Regions from separate parts of the Flavobacterium sp. S87F.05.LMB.W.Kidney.N genome, predicted to be linked through region 1. Evidence: riboswitches for the same ligand, from Rfam matches in the RefSeq annotation. Region 1 holds a riboswitch; the other holds the start of a gene.
The links. Region 1 has a riboswitch for S-adenosylmethionine ahead of EDB96_RS03330 (homocysteine S-methyltransferase family protein). Riboswitches for the same ligand answer to the same signal wherever they lie in the genome.

Region 1 (11,845 bases):
ATTATCCGCCTGACCTACTTCGTCAAAAGCCATGATAATCGCCGCCGCTCCGTAACGTTTGATTAATCTCGCGTGGTGAATAAAAGCTTCTTCTCCTTCTTTTAACGAAATCGAGTTTACAACGCTTTTTCCTTGTACTACTTTAAGACCTGCTTCGATGATTTCCCATTTCGAACTGTCGATCATAATCGGCACTCTCGAAATATCTGGTTCTGCAGCAATTAAATTCAAAAATTTAGTCATTGCTGTAACACCGTCAAGCATTCCTTCATCCATATTAATATCGATGATTTGTGCTCCTCCTTCTACCTGCTGTCTTGCAATATCAAGCGCCTCGTCATATTTCTCTTCCTTTATTAATCTTAGGAATTTTCTTGAACCTGTTACATTCGTACGCTCACCAACGTTTACAAAAACACTTTCGGGCGTAATAATCAATGGTTCTAATCCTGATAATACAAGGTCTCTTCTTTTTTCTGTCATTTCTTTCTAAGTTACTGAGATTCTAAGATGCTTAGATTCTAAGTTTTTATTCTATATTTTTTAGGCTTTTAAACCTATAATCATTTTATTTTGGGCGTGCCCTCCGGTCGGGCTATCCGTTGCAAGTCCTCGCTCTTCCTTCGTCAGGCTGTGGGCTTTCCACTTCTATCCCTCACGCAACATTCGGTTTCAAAACACGTTTTGCGTTTTTCGAATTCCAATTTTCATTATTTATGAAATGAATTCTTGATATATATTTCGCTCCTATTAAACTTTTGTTGTATCTAAACCTACTAAATTCGAAATTGCTCTAAAAGTTGCCATTTCAAAACTTAGTTTATGAGAATCAACTACATGATAAGAACCTCCAACAATTCTAAATTTAAAAGAATTTTTACTATCGCTAACGATGGCTTTTATTGTTGTAGCAATTACATCTAAGTATTCTATTGGGATTTCTTCATCTGAAACTTCCCAGCTAATTTTTTTAGCTCCGCCCCAATCTCTCTTATTTTCAACAATAATTTTTACTTCACCATATTTACAATATCCGGAACTTTGCTGCTTTATTTTTCCTTCGCAATAATAAGATTCTTCAGAAAATTCAAAATCGGCAAAAGCTTGAATTAATTCTTTGTATGAAGACGGATTTAAAACAACTCTATGTAGTAGAAATTCCATACTTATCTTTTAAAAAATTCACCAAACTATTACGCTAAAACCGGCGCCACTCTTGGCTTATAATCCTTCGCAACCTCAGCCATTAATCTAATATGATCTGGAGTTGTTCCACAGCAACCTCCAATGATATTAATCAAATTGTCCTCTAAATATTCTTTTATAAAAGCCTGAGTCTGCTCTGGCGTTTCATCGTATTGTCCGAATGCGTTTGGCAATCCTGCATTTGGATGTGCCGAAACATTAAAGCTTGTATGTTGCGCTAATGTTTTTAAATATGGTTTCAACAAATCGGCTCCTAAAGCGCAATTGAATCCTACACTCAATAACGGAATATGCGAAACTGAAATCAAAAATGCTTCAACTGTCTGTCCAGAAAGTGTTCTTCCTGAAGCATCTGTAATTGTTCCTGAAACCATGATTGGAATATCTAGATTACGTTCTTCTTTTACTTCTTCGATTGCGAAAAGTGCCGCTTTTGCGTTTAATGTGTCAAAAATCGTTTCTACTAAAAGTAAATCGCAACCACCATCCATTAACGCTTCAACTTGTTCTTTGTACGCAATTCGCAAATCGTCAAACGTTACGGCTCTGTAACCCGGATCGTTTACGTCTGGAGACATACTAGCCGTACGGTTTGTTGGGCCAATTGAACCAGCAACGAAACGTGGTTTTTCTGGATTTTTTGCGGTAAACTCATCGGCTACTTGTCTTGCAATTTTTGCTGATTCATAGTTTAGCTCGTAAACCAAATCTTCCATGTGATAATCGGCCATACCGATTGTCGTTCCTGAAAAGGTATTGGTTTCTACGATATCTGCACCAGCTTCGTAATAAGCAGCGTGCACATCGCGGATCGCCTGTGGTTGTGTTAAGGATAATAAATCGTTGTTTCCTTTTAATGGATGTGGAAAATCTTTGAAACGCTCTCCTCTAAAATCTTCTTCGGAGAAATTATAGCGCTGCAACATTGTTCCCATTGCTCCGTCAAGGATTAGGATATTTTTCTTTATTGCTTCTTGTATCGTAATTGCCATATCTTTTTTTCTTTAGCTTCTAAGATACTGAGGTTCTAAGATGCTAAGTTTTTTTATTATGATTGTGAAGTTTAACCTTCGATATTTTTTTCACACTAATTCCAAAAGTGCAATATTGCATGCTAATTAGCCCCGATGGAAGCAAATATCCTTTTATTCTGGGGTTCAGAATAAAAGATATTTGTGTACAGCGGGAACTATTGACTGCAAAAATGCGCCAATGGTTCGCTCCTGATACAGAATCTGTTTCAGTAATTATTGTAAGTTGTCAGGAAAAGTTTGAGAAATACGAGTTATGTATTTGTGTTATCTATCTTTAATACTGGAAAATGTCGTATAAAGTAGAATTTAGCACCTTCTTTATGATAAAGGGTTGCTAAGGTTTCATTGGGTCTATCCCTCCGCCTTTCGTGATAACTAACAGTAATTTTAAGAACAGTGCAAAGGTATGAAATAGGCTTTCGATTTGCAAATGTTTTTTTCTAAGGTTCTGAGAGGCTAAGTCGCTAAGGTTCTAAGTTTTTCTTTTAGGATTTTTAATTTAAACAATCGAGCTCCAGAGGAGCGCAATATTTATAGAAAACAATTTACCAACTCAACAAAAGCTCCAGCGGAGCGACATATATTTCGCTCCGCTGGAGCTTTATTCATGAAATGCGCATTTCTTATCTACAAATATTTCATCCCTCTGGGATTTTTTATGTCAATAAAAAAGCCCAAACTAAAAGTTTGAGCTTTTCTATATAAAGAATCTTAGTCCCTTAGAACCTTAGTATCTTAGCACCTCCAATTAAACTATCGCCTTAACAACTGCTTTTGGAGCTTCTTTACGAGTTCCGTCGAAACCGTCTACACCAGAAACTGTTGTATATTTTAATACATACTTTTTACCTGGATTGATGATTCCGTAAGCAGCTTGACACATTAAAGTTGCTTCGTGGAATCCGCAAAGGATTAATTTTAATTTTCCTGGATATGTGTTTACGTCTCCAATGGCAAAGATTCCCGGGATATTTGTCTGGTAATCTAGTGCATTGTTTACTTTGATTGCATTTTTTTCGATTTCTAATCCCCAGTCGCCAATTGGACCTAATTTTGGAGTTAATCCGAAAAGTGGAATGAAATAATCACACTCGATTTTACGGTGTGCTCCGTTTTCTTCGATATCTAATGATTCAACGTGTTCAGCTCCATTGATTCCGATAACTTCTGCAGGCGTAATTAATTTAATTTTTCCAGCGGATTTTAATTCCTGTACTTTTTCTACAGAATCTAAAGCTCCTCTAAATTCGTTTCTTCTGTGAATTAAAGTTACTTCTGAAGCTACATTTGCCAAGAAAATACTCCAGTCTAGTGCTGAATCTCCTCCTCCTGCAATTACTACTCTTTTATCTCTGAATTTCTCTGGATTTTTGATGAAGTATTTAACTCCTTTATCTTCATAAAACTCGATATCTTCAATAAGTGGTTTACGAGGCTCAAAACTTCCTAAACCTCCTGCGATTGCGATAACTGGCGCGTGAAATTTAGTTCCTTTGTTTGACGTTACAATGAAACTTCCGTCTTCTTGTTTTTCGATTGTTTCTGCACGCTCACCTAATGTAAAACCTGGCTCAAACTGTTTAATTTGCTCCATTAATCCATCAACTAGATCTCCCGCCAATACTTCTGGAAATCCTGGAATATCATAAATTGGTTTCTTTGGATATAATTCTGAAAGCTGTCCTCCTGGTTGAGGCAGAGCATCTAAAATGTGGCATTTTAATTTTAATAATCCTGCCTCGAATACGGCAAATAAACCTGTTGGGCCTGCTCCAATTATAAGTATATCTGTTTTAATCATTATGTTGTTGTTTATAATCATTCTTAATAGTGCAAAGAAACGAATAATTTATTCTACTGACAATGATTTTTATCATTCATTTCTAAGCGATATTTTTACTCTCTATTTTTGAGTGAAGCGGTGATTTCATTCATCTTCTTCACTTTTTCTTCAAAATTGCCTTTTAAGGTTCTCCTGTATTCATTTAGGTTTTCTACCATTTGATTAATATCGTCGGGAATTATTTCTTCGAAAAATTCTCTTAGCCTTTTGGCAGTTGTCGGCGATTTTCCATTGGTCGAAATGGCGATTTTTACATTTCCTTTCGTTACGATGCCACCTAAATAATAATCACATAAGTCCGGCGTATCGGCGATATTGCAAATCAAATAACGCTTTCTAGATAAATCGTATATTCTTTTATTGACTTTTAAATCGTCTGTACAGGCAATTACCATGTGACGTTTTTTGAGCATTTTCTTTTTGAACTTTGCTTCCGTCAATTTAATTGATGGATGCCTTTCTGCTAAAATTTTAATTTCTAAATGAAAATCGGGCGCTACAACCTCAACATTTGCATTTGGACTCGATTTTAACAAAAAAGAAAGTTTTTCCAGACCTACATTTCCGCCTCCCACAATCAATACATTTAAATTGTGAAGTTTTAGAAATATTGGATATAATTCGTTTTGTTCCATGTTAATCATTTTTCATCTATTCAAAATTAGATGATTTACCCATCAAATGTTCCTAACGGCACATTTTATTGGGAACATTTTTTATTCTACCGATGAAATGTTCCTAACGGAACAATCTCTTCACGTACATTCGGTTAAAAACGGATGCTCCAATGTTGATTCCTGCGAAATTTTATCTTGTGATTTCTTTTGATAGAAATTCTTCGTAAAATCCTTTTAATTTGTTGCTTTCGCGGACAACTTCTCCAAGAACAATAATTGCTGGTGAACCTAATTCTTTTTGTTTTACAACTTCTAAAATCGAATCAACTGTTCCTACGCCAACTTTTTCTTCTGCTGTTGTTCCGTTTTGGATGATGGCAACTGGTAAATTTCCTTTGTTTTCTTTTTGAAACAAATCGATAATTTGAGGTAATTTGTGCATTCCCATCAAGATCACAACTGTTGCAGAAGATTGTGCTGCCAAAGCAACATCTGCAGATAATTTTCTATCTGAAGTTGTTCCTGTAATAGCCCAAAAGCTTTCTGAAACGCCGCGTTTTGTAATCGAAATTCCTTGACTTGCAGGAACTGCAACTACCGATGAAATCCCTGGAACAACGATTGTTTCAATTCCGAAACTTTCTGCAAAATCAATTTCTTCGCCGCCTCTTCCAAAAATAAAAGGATCTCCGCCTTTTAATCGGACTACATTTCCGTAAGTCAAAGCGTTATCAACAATCAATTGATTAATTTGATCTTGCGTGTAAGCATGATTTCCGATTCTTTTGCCAACAAAAATCTTGATTGTATTTTTAGGCGCATAATCCAGAATTTCTTCATTGGCCAAAGCGTCATATAAAACCACGTTGGCTTCAGCCAATGCTTTTACAGCTTTCAGCGTAAGTAGATCAGGATCACCCGGACCTGCACCGACTAAAGTTATTTTGGGTTTTATATTAAGCATTTGCTAATTCTTGAGCTCTGAAAGTTTCAATTTTATCAAAGAAAACTACTGCCTGAGCAATGTAATCTTTAGCGAAAGCTTCAGAAGGTTCATTTTTATTGATTTGGTAAACCAAATCTTTAAAAGTTGAGTTTAATTCTATTTTATTTTTTTCAATAAAAACGGTATCAAATAAGTCTACAATTCCTGCGTGATTATTTGTTTTTTCGTTTTCAGACAATAACAAAGCTTTTGCTCCATTTACAAATCCTGCATAAGCATGATAAATAGCATCTGACCATTTTTTCTCGTCGAAAGATTCTTGAGCCAATAGTAATTTCTCTTTAGCTTCAAACAATAAAGTTGCTACTAAATCGATCACTACTCCCGCACATTCTCCAACTCCAACTGCTTTTACGTAATTGTCTGCATTACCCCAATCTACAAAATCAGCTTCTGTTAAATTGGTAACATCTGCGAAAGGTTTTAGAATTTCATAGAAATATTTCTCTCCTTTTGCATCATAATAATTCAAGAATTTTTCTCCGTTTGCATTCGCATCATAATCATTTAAAATGGTACGCAATGCATCTGGCCCTCTGCGGCTTGGAATTTTAATTACTTTATCAGCAAAACGTCCTTCTCCGTTTCCTAATCTTCCTCCGCCTAATAAAACCTGTAGAGCCGGAGCTACCAGTTTCCCTGAATTAATAGACATCCCTTGGAACCCAATTGCAGACATATTGTGTTGTCCGCAGGCATTCATACAACCTGAGATTTTAATTTCGATTTCGCGGTTGTTTAAATACTGAGGATATTCGGCATTTAAAACTCTTTCTAATTCTTCTGCAATACCGGTACTACTTGCAATCCCCAAATTACAAGTATCAGTACCCGGACATGCCGTAATATCTCCTGTAGAATTATATCCTAAATGAACAAAGTCCAATTTGGCTAATTCCTGATAAAAGAAAGGAAGATTCTCTTCTTTTACGTGACGTATTACAATATTTTGACGCAATGAAAAACGTAATTCGTTTGCTGCGTAATTTTTAATTAAAGCCGCTAATAATCTTGCCTTATCAGTATAAAAATCTCCTAGTAAAACTTTGATACCAATGGCATAATAACCTTCTTGTTTCTGCTTAATTACATTCGATTTTTTCCATGCTTCATAAGCTGCAGTATCTTCGATTGTAACTTGTGGAGCTTCAAATAATGGTTCTGGAATTGGACCTTCAAAAGCGGTTGTATCAATTTCATACGTTTCAAAAGCAATGGCTTTTTTCTCTTTTTCAACCAAATCAAGAAAAACATCTTTTCCTATTTCTTTAATTAAGAATTTCATACGCGCTTTCATTCTTTTAGCACGCTCACCATATCTGTCAAAAATACGGATGATCCCTTCTGCTGTTGGAATGATTTCATTTACTGGAACAAACTCTGAAAGTAATTCAGCATGTGCTGGCTGAGATCCTAAACCTCCCCCAAACATGATTTTAAAACCTTTTTGTCCGTCTTTAATTTTCGGAATAAATCCTAAATCGTGTAAATAACTCAAAGCGGTATCTTCGTCTGAAGAAGAGAACGAAATTTTGAATTTACGTCCCATTTCCTGACAGATTGGGTTTCTTAACAGATATTGAAAAAGTCCGTGTGCATAAGGCGAAACATCAAATGGTTCATTTACATCTACACCAGCCAATTCGCTTCCTGTAATATTTCTAACGGTGTTTCCACAAGCTTCACGAAGTGTGATATCGTCTTTAGCCAAATCTGCCCAAAGCTCTGGTGTTCTGTCTAAACTTACGTAGTGAATCTGGATATCCTGACGCGTTGTAATGTGTAAACGTCCAGTAGAATACTCATCTGAAACTTGTGTAATACGCACTAATTGCTCGCTGGTAACTTTTCCATAAGGCAATTTGATACGGATCATCTGAACGCCTTCCTGACGCTGTCCGTAAATACCACGCGCTAAACGAAGACTACGAAAACGCTCATCATCAATTTTTCCTCCACGGAATAAATGAATCTTTTTTTCTAATTCGATAATCTCTCTTTGAACTATCGGATTTTCTATTTCTGTTCTAAAACTTTCCATTTCTTTTACGCTTTAGGCTTTAGGCTATACGCTTTAAGCTTTATTAACTTTGTGTTTTTTTTGCTTTAGGCATTAAGCAATAAGCTTTAGGCTCTTGCATACCTTTTTATACATCTTTTGCTAAAAGCTTATTGCCTAAAGCTTATAGCTTACAGCAGGTTTACCTGATAAATCCTACTCCTGCTGTTGTGTTTGTCGCTGTATCAATTAAGATAAAAGCTCCGTTTGATTTGTTTTCATTATAAGAATCAAAATATAACGGTTTGCTTAATTTAATGCTTACTTCTCCAATTTCGTTAATGGCTAATTGTGAAGCTTCAGTCGTTCCTGAATAATCAGTTGCAATTGTATTTTTAATACTTTCTACTTTTGCCAAAACTCTATTCGTATTATGCTGTACTAAATACTTTGTTCCTGGAACCAGTTTTTTACTATCCATCCAGCAAACTGTCGTCGTAATATCTTTTTCAATTTTTGGAAGTTCATCTGATTTTACAATCATATCTCCTCTCGTTACATTGATATCATTTTCTAATTCGATTGTAATCGATGAACCTGCAACAGCTTCATCAAATGTTTTATCGAAAAAGTGAATTTTAGATACTTTTGATTCGGTTAAAGAAGGAAGAACCGTTACAGCATCTCCAACTTTAATTGAGTTCCCGTATAATTTTCCGGCATAACCTCTAAAATCGTGGTATTCTTCTGTTTTTGGACGAATCACAGTCTGAACTGGGAAACGCGCTTTTCCAGCTTCAAAAACATCAGAAGCATGTAATCCTTCCAAATGTTCTAAAACAGTTTGCCCATCGTACCAAGGCATATTTTCTGATTTGTCAACCACGTTTCCACCGTTGATTGCGCTTAAGGGAATATAACTTACGTTTTGTTCCTTAAAAGTACTTTTTGCATTTAATGCCTGAAAATCCGCTTTGATTTTATTGAAAACTTCTTCTGAGTAATCCACTAAATCCATTTTGTTGATGGCAACAATTACCTCTTTTACTCTCAATAAATTATTGATAAAAAAGTGTCGGTATGTCTGCTCGATAACGCCTTTTCTAGCATCGATTAAAATAATAGAAACCTGAGAAGTAGAAGCTCCTGTAACCATGTTTCTGGTATATTCTACGTGACCTGGAGTATCGGCAATAATGTAACTTTTCTTTGCAGTCGAAAAATAAATATGCGCAACGTCAATTGTAATTCCTTGTTCTCTTTCTGCTACTAAACCGTCTGTCGCTAACGAAAAATCAAGATAATCATAACCTTTTTGTCTGCTGCTTTTCTCGATTGCTTCAATTTTATCTGTAGTCAATGATTTTGTATCGTACAATAATCTTCCGATCAAAGTACTTTTTCCGTCATCTACACTTCCTGCTGTTGCTATTTTTAAAACGTCCATTCTAATATTTTTGTTTCAGGTTTAAAGTTTCAGGTTTCATGTTCTCTCGAAACTTAAATCTGTATGTTTTTGTTTTTTTTGATTCTACTTTTAAATTTCGTTCCTAATTGCATTTACAATTAACAATTCATAATTAACAATTATTAAAAGTATCCCTGTTGTTTTCTCTTTTCCATTGCAGCTTCAGAACGTTTGTCATCTATTCTGGCTCCTCTTTCAGAAATTGTTGATGATCTGATTTCACCCACAACTTCTTCAATTGTTGCGGCATAAGATTCAACAGCAGCTGTACAACTCATATCTCCAACGGTTCTGAAACGAACAATTCGTTCTTCGATTTGTTCGTCTTCTTCCTGATACACAAAAGGAGAATGCGACCAGATTAAACCGTCTCTCAAAAAAACTTTTCTTTTATGTGAAAAATAGATTGATGGAATCTCGATTTGTTCTTTTTCGATATAACTCCAAACATCCAATTCTGTCCAGTTTGAAATTGGGAAAACACGAACGTTTTGTCCATTTTCTATTTTTCCATTTAAAATATCAAACAATTCTGGTCTTTGATTTTTTTCGTCCCATTGTCCGAAATCATCACGAACTGAGAAAATACGTTCTTTAGCTCTAGCTTTTTCTTCATCACGACGTGCGCCTCCAATACAAGCATCAAACTTAAATTCTTCAATTGCATCTAAAAGTGTTGTAGTCTGCAAACTGTTACGGCTTGAATATTTACCAGTTTCCTCAACCACTTTTCCTTCATCAATAGCATCCTGAACATTACGAACGATTAGTTCTAAACCTAATTCCTCAACCAATTTATCTCTGAAAGCAATTGTCTCAGGAAAATTGTGCCCCGTATCAACGTGTAATAGAGGAAACGGAATTTTTGCAGGAAAAAATGCTTTTTGCGCTAAACGCACCAACGTGATAGAATCTTTTCCTCCTGAGAAAAGTAAAACCGGTTTGTCAAACTGTGAAATTACTTCTCTGAAAATGTATATTGCTTCACTCTCTAAAGCGTTTGTTTTTAATACTGAACTCATTGTTTTTTTGTTTGATATTTTGTTGTGAAAATTTTGTTTCAGGTTTAAAGTTTCAAGTTTTTAACCTGATCTAAAATCTTCACTCTTTACTCTATAATCTATTTTCTATTCTCTAAAAAAAGTCTTGCCTCTTGCTTCTTTCTTCTAAAACTCTACTCTTTCTTAGCACTATGAAGCCCACACTCCTTATGGCTAGATTCCCACCACCATCTTCCGGCTCTGATATCTTCACCAGGAAAAATTGCTCTTGTACAAGGCGCACATCCAATACTTACGAAACCTTGTTTGTGTAAAGCATTTTGCGGTACATTGTTTTCTTGAAGATAAATTTCAACTTCTTCTAAAGTCCATTTTAAAAGCGGATTGAATTTTATGATTTCGAAGTTTCCATCGTACTCAAACAAGTTTAAATCTTGTCTGTTTTCTGACTGCTCAGCTCTTAAACCTGTAATCCAAACTGAATTTCCTGCCAAAGCTTTTCTTAACGGAACCACTTTTCGAATAAAACAGCATTCTTTTCTGTTTTCAACTGAATCGTAAAAGCTGTTTGGTCCTTTTGTTTTCAGAAGATTTTCTACTGAAGCAGCTTCTGGAAAAAAAACTTCGATTGGTCTTTTATACTTTTTTAAAGTTTTGTGAAAAACGTCGTAAGTTTCTTGAAACAATCTTCCGGTGTCTAAAGTAAAAACCGTAATATCAGTATTGCTTTTTGCAATAAAATCTGTAATTACCTGATCTTCCTGACCAAAAGATGTTGAGAAAATTACTTTTCCCGGAAATTCTTTTGCTAAAAAAACTAAGGTTTCGTCAAGCGAAAGATCTTTAGTTTTTTCTAATAATTCTTGTACAATAATCGCACTCATAATCTCTTTCTCCCTATCTAAAGAATTATAATAATTTAGATAATGTTTTTAAACTCAATAATATAATTAGAACTCCAACCGCAATCATCATTGGTTTTCTTTTAATTTTGTTTACCAAATATGCTGCTAACGGCGCTGCAATAACTCCTCCTAAAATCAATCCGATGATTACCTGCCATCCGTGGATGCCTCCAAAAAGCATGAACGTAATGCCGCTTGCAAATGAAATTGCAAACTCAGCTGCATTAACCGAACCAATTGTATATCTCGGATTTCTTCCTCTTCCTAATAATGTTGAAGTTACGATTGGCCCCCAGCCTCCGCCTCCAACTGAATCCATGAAACCACCAAAAGCGGCCAAAGCACTTAATTTTTTAGTTTTCTTCTTTACAATTGTTTTTTTCAATGCTTTTCTAATGATTACAATCGCTAAAACAATCATGTAAACTGCAATAAATGGCTTAATAATATCACCGTTAATTATGTCCGACAATAAGTAAGCTCCTGTAATTGAACCTAAAACACCTGGAATCAATAAATGTTTTACCAGTTTTTTATTGATATTCCCAAATCGGTGGTGTGAAAGTGCCGATGCTCCCGTTGTAAACATTTCTGAAACGTGTACCGCAGTACTGCTCACCACTGGCGGAACTCCATAAGCCAATAAAAATGATGTTGAAGTTGCTCCGTAACCCATTCCTAAAGTTCCGTCTACCAATTGAGCAAAAACTCCAATGGCAAAAAACACTAAAAATTCTTCATTAAATCCTTCAACAAATCCATTCCA
Region 2 (11,845 bases), on a different contig from region 1:
GAAGTCAGCATTATACTAATTCTATCGCTGGAGAATTGAATTCGACAGTTAAATTGTCTAAAGGCGAAATTGGTTTTGGCGCAGAATTTAGAAATGAAAATATTCATTCTACTAATATTGGCGATCACGACCGTGAGAATGTTGGAATCTATGCCGAATACAGAACAAGTTTTACAGAAAAACTAGACGTAAATTTAGGAACTTATTTAAATTATAATTCTGATTATAAATGGCAGGTTTATCCTGGAATTGATGCTAGTTATGCCATTACAGATGCATTTAAAATCATTGGAAATGTGGGAACAAGCCAGAGAATTCCATCGTTTACAGATTTATATTTAAAGCAGACAGGAAATATTGGTAACGCCGATTTAGATTCAGAGAATGCTTTTCAAAGTGAAATTGGTTTTAAATACAATAAAAGAGCTTTAAGTTTCAATGCCAATTATTTTTACAGAAAAATAAACAATTACATCGATTGGATGCGTAACTTAACTACTCAGCCTTGGCAGAGTCAAAACACCGGCGATTTAAAAACAAACGGAATTAATTTGCGAGGTAATTACAGATTTGATTTTTCTAAAGATTCAAGATTAAATATTCTTTTAGCTTATACTTATTTAGATTCTCAATTTGAAAGTTCTCGTACCGAAGTATATTCTAAGTATCTTATTTCTTCGTTGAAACATCAAATAACAAATACGATCGATTATCAATACAGAGATTTTTCCGTATTGTTTGCAACACGCTTTGACGAAAGAATTACTGGACCTTCTTATTGGGTAAATGATTTTAGAATAAGTCAATCTATTCAAAAACTTACAATCTTTTTAGATGCGCAGAATATATTTAATGCTACTTATTATGAAGTAGGAGCGGTGCCTCTGCCTTCAAGATGGTTTACTTTGGGAGTAAAATTGGTTACTTTTTAGTTTTAAAAGCCTGTAAATCGAAATTTACAGGCTTTTTTATTGCTAATCAAACCAATTGCGGTTATATAAAATTCAATAGAAATATTGTAAAATAAACTGCTTTATAAGTAGTTACTTAGCTTTTGTAAATATTAAAACGTTTATTATGAAAGCTTTATTAAAATTAAAAGTCATATTTTATGTAGTTGTAATTGGATTGCTGTTTTCTTGTAAAAAGAATGACGGCTACAGCGATCAAATAGAAACTTCCAGTGTTCCACTTGATACAACAAATACAGAACAAGTTTCTGATACTGCAACTACATCAACCAATATTGTAACTACTCAAACGCCAACATCTGCAAATGGTAATACAGATTCTTTAAGTACAGCCGGCAGAGGAAGCGGGCCAGGAGAAAGTGCACAAGATGGGTCTACCTACACGCCTTCAAAAGGAGTGCAAAAAGACAGTGTTAAACTGCAGACGGAAAGTGCTAAAAAAAGAAAGAATAAATAATTTATTCGGTCAGAAAAGTTAAAAACTCATTTCAAAACGAAATGAGTTTTTTTATGGAGTAAAGAATTTAAAGCTATTGTATTAGGAATTACTGTTCTAAAAATAAAAATTAATTGAAATTTATTTTAGGATTAAATAATTGTTTTTCAGAGTGTTTTAAAGGGTTTTGAGCAACTCTTAAAATAAAATTTTAAAAAATATTATTAAATACTACTAATTTGATAGAATTAGTATGTATATTTGTATCACAGAAAATTTCTGAATGATACTTATCCAGAAAGACCGAGGGAATAGGCCCATTGACGTCTTAGCAACCTGTTACCGAATAAGGTGCTAAATCCTTCCACTATGGTGGACAGATAAGAAAGATTTCCTCCAAATCTGAATAAGGTCATATTTTTAAACTTTATTTTTTTAAAATGAAAACCGAATCAATCTTATACTCAGGTTACGAACTTTTGAATTTAATTTTCGAAGAAAATAGTCTTGCTTTTTTCCGAATGTGAAGACATTAAATTCTCCCCAATATTTTTTATTAAACAGCATTTTCTAGAAGCCTTTGTGACTTTGGCCTAGAATTCTTTTGTCCAATCTTAAACTAAAAATCAAAATAAAATGAAAAAAATACTATTAGGCTTTACGCTACTTTTTGGCTTTACGCAAACTCAGGCACAGGAAAATAATTTACAACTAAAAGGAACTGTTGTTGATACAGTTGTCAATTATGTTTATCTGCAAAAGTTTCATAATAAAATGTTTACCACAATTGATTCGGTAAAAGTAAAAGACGGAAATTTTAGTTTTAAAACTAAAGTGAAAACGCCAGAACTATATGGTTTAAGTGTGAATACAGAAAGCAGTCCTTTGTATATTTTTCTTGAAAAAAGCCCGATTACAGTAAAATTAAGTCCGAAGAAATATTACAGCAATTCTGTAGTCGAAGGTTCTGCTTCTCAAGATTTATTTGAAACTTACAAAAAATCAAAAGATGTAGAAATCAGTAAATTCATTACAGAAAATCCTAATTCAATTGTTTCTGCTTATGTATTGTATAGAAATTGGTCTTATAGATTATCACCAGAACAAATTAGACAAAATATTGCCTTGCTTGATAAAACCCAGCAAAATACTACTTACGTGAAAGAACTAAAAGATCTTGCCCTTGTTTTGGACGGATTAGCAGTCGGGAAAAAAGCTCCAGATTTTACTGCAAATGATCCTGAGGGAAAACCAATCCGTTTTTATGAAAATTTAAAAGGTTACACTTTAGTCGATTTTTGGGCTTCGTGGTGCGGTCCATGCCGAAGAGAAAATCCAAATATCGTAGCCGCTTATAAAGAATTTCACGATAAAGGATTCAATATTGTTGGAATCTCTTTGGATAAAAAGAAAGAAAACTGGATCAAAGGAATTCAGGATGATAATCTAACCTGGCTGCACGTTTCCGATTTACTTTTTTGGAACAGCGCCGTTGCGAAATTATATGGAATAAGAGCGATTCCTGGAAATTATTTAGTGGATTCGAACGGAATAATCGTAGCCAAAAATCTTCAAGGCGAAGAATTACAGTCGACACTTAAATCGCTTTTAGAGAAAAAAATATGAACGTTTTAAAAACGTAGAGTCAAGTCAAAATGCTTTGCTCACCAAAAAATTAAAGTTCATCAATAAAAAATTTAGTTAATTTAAAATGATCAGGAAATGAATGCTATTGAGACAGAAACACAGCCAATTGAATTAGAATGTTACTTCTCTAAATTTAGAGAAAATACAGTAGGTATAAATCATATTTATAAATCGGTATATGGAAAGCAGAATCTGCTTTACGCCGACTGGGTTGCCAGCGGAAGATTATACAATCCGATCGAAGATATTATGCTTAATAAAATGGGCCCGATGATTGCCAATACGCATTCGCTTTCAAGTCAGACTGGAAAAACGTCTACTTACGCGTATCAATATGCCAGAGATATTATTAAGAAGTCGGTTAACGCAAATGAATCTGATGTTTTAATCACAACAGGAACCGGAATGACTGCTGCTTTATCGAAGCTGCAAAGAATTATGGGACTGCGAACCAGTAATGAAGCAGATAAACCAGTAGTTTTCATCACACACATGGAACATCATTCGAATCAGGTTTCTTGGTACGAAACGAATGCCGAAGTTGTGATTCTTCCTGCCGATGAAAATAATTTGGTTGATCCTAAAATTCTTTCGGAAGAAATTAAAAAATATGCCGGCAGAAGTTTAAAAATTGGTTCGTTCACAGCATGCTCAAACGTTACTGGAATTATTACACCTTACCATGAATTGGCTAAAATCATGCATCAAAACGGCGGACTTTGCTTTGTAGATTTCGCAGCTTCGGCACCTTATGTTAAAATCAACATGCATCCAAAAGATCCAGAGCAACAGTTAGATGCTGTTTTCTTTTCGCCTCATAAATTTCTTGGCGGACCAGGAACATGCGGTATTTTGGTTTTTAATGAAAAATTATACAAATCTGAATTTCCAGATAATCCGGGCGGAGGAAATGTAAAATGGACCAATCCGCTGGGTAAATATTGTTATAGCGAGGTCATAGAAGTTAGAGAAGATGGCGGAACGCCAGGCTTTCTACAAGTAATAAGAACTGCCTTAGCTTTAGAATTAAAAGATAAAATGGGAGTTTCAAACATTAAAAACAGAGAAAAAGAACTCCTTGATCTTTGTTTTTCAAGACTTCAAAAAATAAAGGGTTTGTCCATTCTAGGAGACCTTACGACAGAACGAATTGGCTGTGTTTCTTTTGTCATCGAAGATATTCACTACAACTTAATCGTAAGACTTTTAAATGACCGTTTCGGAATTCAGGTTCGCGGCGGGTGGTCTTGTGCGAGTACATATGCGCATTATCTTTTCAATATAAATGAAAAAAAATCGGCAGAACTTACTAATGAATTATTAGAAAGAAACCAGACCAATAAACCAGGATGGGTTCGTTTGTCACTGCATCCGATTATGACAAACGATGAGGTTACATTTATATGCGATGCAATTGAGCAGATCGCTTTGCATTATAAAAAATGGAAGAAAGATTATGTCTATAATTCGGTTTCAAATGAATTTGAAAATCCAGAAATAAAAGAAACAATTTCAGAAGAAGTAAATGAATGGTTTAAACTGGAATAAGATATTCTATTACTATCACAGATTAAAGCTAACAAGTTTTTTTAAAACCTGTTAGCTTTAGTGTTAGATATTATAAAAGTAATTAGAAGTATAGTATTCTAAGAAGATCAGTAGAGGAAAATATGTTTTCGTTTGTTGCAGCGTGTAAGTAAAATATCTCAAAAAGTGTTTATATTTGAATGATTCTATTCTTTAAAGAACATTTAAAATTTCAATTTAATTCAACTCTGTATGAAGCTATTTTTTCTCAAGACAATGCTGTTTTTAATGTTCGTAACTTTTTTTTCCTGTAATACAAAAAACGAAAAACCTGAGCTAAAGCCTTATAAAGCTGGTGTGATTTTGTCTTTTGATGATGCGTACGTAGATGAGTGGGCTGAAGCTGATGCCGCTTTGAAAAAATATTCTTGGAAAGCAACTTTTAATGTCTGCAGAATAGATTCTATCGGAGAGCCTCAAATTAAAAAGCTTCTTCAAATGCAGAAAGAAGGGCATGAAATTGCCGGCCACGGTTATCATCATTATAATGCTGTGAAATTTGTACAAAAAAATGGAATAGACGAGTATATGAAGCAGGAAATAGAACCAATGATTGCTTCGATGAAAAAGAAATCTTTTAATGTTACTTCTTTTGCCTATCCTTACGGCGAAAGGTCTCAAGAACTTGATAAGGCTTTGTCGAGCAAATTTAAAATTATTAGAGGCAGGGCATTTGGAGGTGAAGTTCCTGAAAAGCAGGACAGTTATTTTAATAATTCAAAAATTGTATTTGCGTTTGATATAGATAACAGCCATATTCATTTTAGTATTCCATATCTTTTGGAGTTATTAGATTACGCCAAGAAAAATGATAAAATTTTGATTTTATGCAGTCACAAACCAGTTAAAAATGTAACCGAAAATTATCAGACCAAAATCGAAACTTTAGAATTTGTCTGTAAGTACATGAAACTTAACGGACTTAAATTTTACACTTTATCAGATTTAGATAATTTACTTCCTGAAGAATAATAGATTTTAAAGATAATCTTGATCAGTTTTTATTTATTATTACTTTGAGTTTATATTGTTGCAAAAAACAATCTTCAAATTTAATATTGTTGCAAATTATAACTTGCAACATCTTTGTAAAACAAATGGCGTTTTAAATTTATAATTTAGTATAGAAATAATTTACTGCTTAGTTCCTAAAAGAAATTTTATGGAATTATTTTCTTCTCTTAGAGACTGTTAATCATAGATTAAAAGTGTAAAAATTTATATTTTAAATTCTAAATTATGACTGTGCCTGAAGAATTATATAATATCAAATTTGCGGAATATTTTGAATCTATGAAAGTTCTTTACTTAACAAATGATAAGTTTAGAACCATCTGTGATGATTATTGCAGTAATGTTGTCAATGCACAGGTTTATAAGAAACGGTTTGAAAAAAATTTTCGACGTAAGCTGGAATGTGAAAATTTATCAAAAGAACTAGAAGAAGAAATATTGTTTTTTATGATAAGAAGCACAGATGAATCTTAAAAATTGAGACTCTATTTCAATCAATTTTTTACATATACTTTTTAAAAATTTTATAAAAAACATTTCCTAGATATTTAAGTTTTCGGCAGCAGAATGCTTTTTAAGAGTTTTATTTAGGATTTAGCTTTCTATATTGTTTAAATTTGGAATTCCCAATAGAATTTTTAAAAATGATACCACGATTATTTTTTTTATGGCTTTTTTTGCTTCCCCTTACTATTTATTCACAGTCAACACAAGAACTGATAGATAGTGTAAATACTACTAACAATCATCAGAAAAAAGTAGAACTGTGTCGCAAAATTGCTTTAAGATTACAAAAAACAGATTGGGAAAGAGCTATAAAATACATAGAACTGGCTGAGACTGAAGCTAAAAAAACAAAAGAATCTGAACTTACTCTGGCTGGTGTTTATATTACATCAGGCAAAATGTATTCTGCGAGAGAGGTATTAGATGTTGCCCTTCAGTATTATTTAAAAGCCTATGATATCTACAAAAAAAATGGCAACCTTGAAGAAGCATCCAAATTAGAAAACAATCTTGCGATTATCTATGCACAAGGGAAAAATAAAGAAAAAGCACTGCAATGTTTCTTAAACGTATATCGTTTTCAAAAGTCAAAAAATGATGCTGTAAAGCTGGTCAAAATTTTAAATAATATAGGGACTTTATATCTCAGTCGAAATTTAGATTCTTCATTGCATTATTTTCATAAAGCTGAAGGACTAAATAAAAGTTTAAAAAATGATGATCTAAAGGTTTACGTATACACTAATCTTGCAAGAGCATATGTTTTGAAAAAAAATAAGACACAAGCTGATGAGTATTTTGACAAAGCTTTTTCTTTATTGAGCAATCGTGTTGATAATTTACTGCAGGCTTTTGTATATCAGTCTTTTTCTGAATATAATTTAAAAGAAAAAAACTATGATACCGTAATTGTAAACGCAAAGAAAGGTTTAGAATTATGCAGCGAAAATGTATATAGTTCTTCTGGTTTAGACCTCAATAAAATGCTTTATGAAGTTTATGTAATTAAGAAGGATTATAAAAATGCTGTTTATTATTTTCAGAAATATAATGCCATTAAAGACAGTATAAATATTGAAGAAAAGACAGTAAACATTGAAAGAATAAAGCTGGAACAGGATTACAAAGCCAGAACCCAGATAAAGATGCTTATTGAGCAAAAAAAGCGATTTAAATATTATGTAGTAGGGTTGATATTGGTTATCGGGATATTGATTTTAATTATTTTACTGATAAAATACCGCAACAAGAATATTAAAAATCAGCTCGAAAAAGAGAAATTAAAGACAAAAATGCAAGCCTTAAACGAAAGTTTGGAAGCCAAAAAAAAGGTTCTAATAGGAAAGGCAATGGCAGAAATACATCGTACAGACAGCATTAATGAAATCCTGACGGATCTTAAACAGATTAAACTCAAAACTGTTAATAAAGAAATGCAACAGGCTATTGATATAGTTTTAAAGCGTCTTGAGAAGAATTTGAATACAGACATCTGGAAAGAATTTGAAATAAGTTTTGAGCAGGTTCATAAATCTTTTTTCGACAAATTAACGGAGGATTATCCTTCTCTTACTCCAAAAGATCGAAGATTGTGTGCACTTTTATATCTGGATTTAACCACAAAAGAAATCTCTCAAATTACAGGACAATCCTTTAAATCTATCGAAAATGCCCGAACGAGACTGCGTAAAAAGTTTGATTTAACCAACGAAAAGGTAAATCTCTCCACTTATCTCAATACAATTTAACGTATTTAATATCATAAAATAAACCAAGCTAATGATCTGATTTAGTTTGGTTTATTTTTTTTTTGAGTGCTTTCTGGGTGGAACTTTTCTGCCTCAGAGTGTTTTTGCAATAGTCCTTTTTTGCATAAACACATAATCTCCATTCTACATTTACCAAATCGATTAGCGCGCAGATCGAAGTAAATAAATTAGAATGAATAGGAAGAAAAAAGATATCCCTCCTAAAAGTTTAGAACAACTCTTAGAAGAAACAGAAACAAAAAAGAAAACCCTTTTAAAAATTCTAGAAAAAATAACAAAAGAAAATCCTAAAGATCAAACTCCGAAGTGATTTTTAAAAACTGCTTTTATGGTTTTGCTATGAGCCATCGAAGCACAATATTTATTAACCAAGCATACTATATTATTAATTTTTAAATTTAAAACGAATGAACCAAATTTACTTTAAAACCAAGTATTTGTTTGTTTTGTTAGGTTTCTTTGTCTGTTCCGTAGGAATGGCTCAGTCACCTGTTCCCAACAAACTAAAGGGCAATGCAGTAATGGCATTAGGATCACCAACTTTGAGCAGGACAAAAGATAAGGTTTCTAAAAATGCCAGTGATTCATATTCAAGTCAGAATAATGATACTGCAAATCTTCTCACTCAAAAAGAAGAAAAAATAAACGGAATAGAACTTTCTGATGCTGAAAGTGAAGCAGTAAAGAAGAAGGAACAGGAAAGCCAAAAATTATACGGACAAAATCTAAGTAGTACGGTACAAAAAACAAATCCGCAGGATTCAGTAAGTACAAAGGTTAAGTCTTTTGCAAAAACTGCAAACGTAACGGCTAAAAATATATTTGAGGTTAAAAAAGGCGATTTTGATTTAGCTGCGTCAGATAAAATGCAGGTAAAATCAGTTTCTGATACTCATGGGAGAACAGTAGTTACGTATCAGCAAATGCATAACTCGGTTCCTGTCGAAGGAGCAATTTATAAGGTTAGAGAAAATAAAACTAAAATTGATGCATTTGGTGCTACGGCTAAGAAATTAACCGTAAGCAGCAATTATAAAATAAATGCAGCGACAGCTTTAGACAATGCGCTTAAAGCGGTAAATGCACAGCAATATATTTGGGAGAGTAAAAAGTTAGGTTCATTGGTTAATAAAAACATTAGCACAAAACCACAGGGGGAGCTGGTTTATGTTGGACCTAATTTTTCTTCTGAATTAAAAGAATATTACCTGGCTTGGAAATTTAATATTTATGCGACAAATCCGCAATCAAGTCATACCATTTATGTAGATGCAAATACAGGAAAAATAGTTTTAAACCTTGATTTAAGCCGTGATGCTGCTTTTGGCGATCAGAGTCTAGGAAAAGGTAAATCAAGATATGCTGGAGAAGTAGTTTTTAATACCAAGCAATACGCTGACGGATACAGACTAGAAGGTCTGCAAGGTAAATATAAAGTACCAATGGTTACTTGGAATATGAACCATGCCGAGCATGCTGCAGATGAGGTAATCACAGAATTTGTTGATGAAGATAATATTTGGAATGAACTGCATAACAAAGATCACGATGAGGTTGCTATGGATATTCATTGGGGTATGCAGAAAACCATCGAATATTATGGTGAAAGGTTTAATCGAAATAGTATCGATGATAAAGGAATGACCATTATTGGTCTTGCGCATTTAGGCACTAATGTCGAAAATGCTTCATGGACTGGCGGATGGGCACAATTTGGAGATGGTTATGGTACGCCGTATGTTGGTTTAGGAATTACAGCCCACGAATTAACTCACGGTGTAACAGGTTTAACCGCCGACTTAATTTATCAAGGAGAATCGGGAGCGATGAATGAATCTTTCAGTGATATCTTTGGTACGTGTGTTGAATTTTATGTTGGAAAAGACAAAAAAGAAGATATTTGGATGCTTGGAAGTGAACTGTACACTCATGGCAGTATGAGAAATATGGGTAACCCAAAAGCGCAGGGTCAGCCTGATACTTATGGAGGAATAAATTGGGTAAGTCCAACAAATGTTAGTTACGATAATGGCGGCGTGCACATTAACAGCGGTATCACGAATTATTGGTTTTACCTTTTAAGCGAAGGCGGTCAGGGTGTAAATGACCTTAATAATAGTTATGATGTTAAAGCTATTGGTCTGACTAAAGCAGAGAAAATTGCCTATATAACACTTACAGAGTATTTGTCGCCTTCTTCAAACTTTAGCGATATGCGTCAGGCAACCTTAATGGTTACAGAAGATTTATACGGAATAGGTTCTGAAGAATACAAACAAGTTAGTAATGCCTGGTACGCAATTGGTATTGGAACTGCTTATGCAGATAAACAAATAGCACTTGTTTCTGTTGAAAATCCTGTGGCATCCTGTGGTTCTTTAAAAGGAGATGAGCCTTTTTATATTAAATTTAAAAATACAGGCTCAACTGTAATTAAAGCAAATGAGGTTTTAAATTATAAGTTGAGATTAATGGTGCCAGGTTTTGGCGGCAGATTGAATGAAATTTACGGCAGTAATGGCGTTATTAATTTTGATAAAGATTTGGCATCTGGTGAAGAAACGATTGTAAAAATTCAGGAAAAACTTCCTTACTTAATAAGCACGACTAAATTAAACTATGTAGAAGTTAAATTTGATTTTGCTCCAGTTACAGAATTTGGCGCAAAAGATGGAATTTCTTTTACTACAAGTTTTATGGTTGTTCCAGAGCAAAAAGATTTTGATCTTAAAGTAGTAGGATTAAATCTTCCGGAATATACCGGCACTTCGCTGTCAGCAAATCATGCACTAACAGCAACGATCTATAATGTGGGCTGTAAAGATATACCAGCAGGATCTCAATTAAAAGTGGGTTATGCAGATACAGCTCCAGGAAGCGAAACCATCTGGAAAGATATAACGTTAGGCACTGCATTTAAAGGAAATACAGAAATGACAATTCCTTTTGATGGCACAATTGATTTATCAGCAGCAGGTCTGCATACTTATGAAGCTTTTGTATCATACAGCCAAGATCCTGTAGCGGCTAATAATAGTGCTATAAGTGCTTCGTACAGCGGTATTATTACTCAGTTTCCTTACAATCAAAATTTTGAAAGAACACCGGGAGGCTGGTATTCAAAATCACTGGCTACCAATCAAAAATTTATTTGGCAGGCATCTTCTTATTCATTTAGAGATACAAAATCGAAATATTTGTGGGCTACTGAAAACCTTGCAAATGCTTCTGAAAGAATGGCTTTGAATGCTGATTTTACATTACAATCGCCAGTATTCGATTTTAGTAATGTTGCCTCTCCGTATGTTGAGTTTGATATTATTTCATTGTTTCACAATGGATATGATGGATTAGTAGTAGAATATTCTGAAGATAATCAAAACTGGAAAAAAGTTACCGGTATCGATTATCCTTCAACTTTACATATTTATGACGATGGTGTATTGTCAGGCCCATGGTTTACTGGAATTAATAATGATTTTAGTAAAAAGCCAATTGGTATTCGCTTAAGTGAACTTGCAGGTAAAAAAGGAGCGATTCGTTTTCGTGTTGCTACAGATGATTATAATGACGGATTCTTAGGAGCCTTTATAGATAATATTCATGTAGATAATGCACCTTATGACTTAGTGCTTTTAGATGCAAAAATAGATGCTGGAAGTTGTAAAATTGACAATACTAATACAACAATAACTACTAAAATCATCAATAATTTTGCGACAAAAGCAGAGCAGGTAAATGTTGCCGTAAAAATTCTTCATAATTTACAAAATGAAGTTTATTCAAAAACAGAAAAAGTGGCATTGGCATTTACTAAGTTTAGAGATACCATAACGTACGCTATTCCGAATATTGATTTAAAAAGCATTGGTACTAATACCATTAAAGTTTCTGTATTTCCTGATGATATGACT

Region 2: linked by a shared signal. The riboswitch ahead of EDB96_RS07105 (TlpA disulfide reductase family protein) and the one ahead of EDB96_RS03330 (homocysteine S-methyltransferase family protein) in region 1 are both predicted to bind S-adenosylmethionine.

The regions. Positions count from the first base shown of each region.
Region 1 covers NZ_SODX01000001.1:742,114-753,958, reverse strand. The annotation lists gene metH (methionine synthase) at 1-483, opposite strand, end outside; gene EDB96_RS03335 (hypothetical protein) at 751-1,164, opposite strand; gene EDB96_RS03330 (homocysteine S-methyltransferase family protein) at 1,194-2,198, opposite strand; SAM riboswitch class I at 2,502-2,618, opposite strand; gene EDB96_RS03325 (NAD(P)/FAD-dependent oxidoreductase) at 2,989-4,041, opposite strand; gene EDB96_RS03320 (bifunctional precorrin-2 dehydrogenase/sirohydrochlorin ferrochelatase) at 4,137-4,718, opposite strand; gene cobA (uroporphyrinogen-III C-methyltransferase) at 4,891-5,664, opposite strand; gene EDB96_RS03310 (HEPN domain-containing protein) at 5,657-7,747, opposite strand; gene EDB96_RS03305 (sulfate adenylyltransferase subunit 1) at 7,908-9,152, opposite strand; gene cysD (sulfate adenylyltransferase subunit CysD) at 9,296-10,195, opposite strand; gene EDB96_RS03295 (phosphoadenylyl-sulfate reductase) at 10,348-11,058, opposite strand; gene EDB96_RS03290 (sulfite exporter TauE/SafE family protein) at 11,084-11,845, opposite strand, start outside.
Region 2 covers NZ_SODX01000002.1:294,104-305,948, forward strand. The annotation lists gene EDB96_RS07095 (TonB-dependent receptor plug domain-containing protein) at 1-932, shown strand, start outside; gene EDB96_RS07100 (hypothetical protein) at 1,078-1,428, shown strand; SAM riboswitch class I at 1,695-1,794, shown strand; gene EDB96_RS07105 (TlpA disulfide reductase family protein) at 2,044-3,033, shown strand; gene EDB96_RS07110 (aminotransferase class V-fold PLP-dependent enzyme) at 3,130-4,602, shown strand; gene EDB96_RS07115 (polysaccharide deacetylase family protein) at 4,834-5,613, shown strand; gene EDB96_RS07120 (hypothetical protein) at 5,881-6,129, shown strand; gene EDB96_RS07125 (tetratricopeptide repeat protein) at 6,300-7,910, shown strand; gene EDB96_RS21025 (hypothetical protein) at 8,104-8,241, shown strand; gene EDB96_RS07130 (M4 family metallopeptidase) at 8,339-11,845, shown strand, end outside.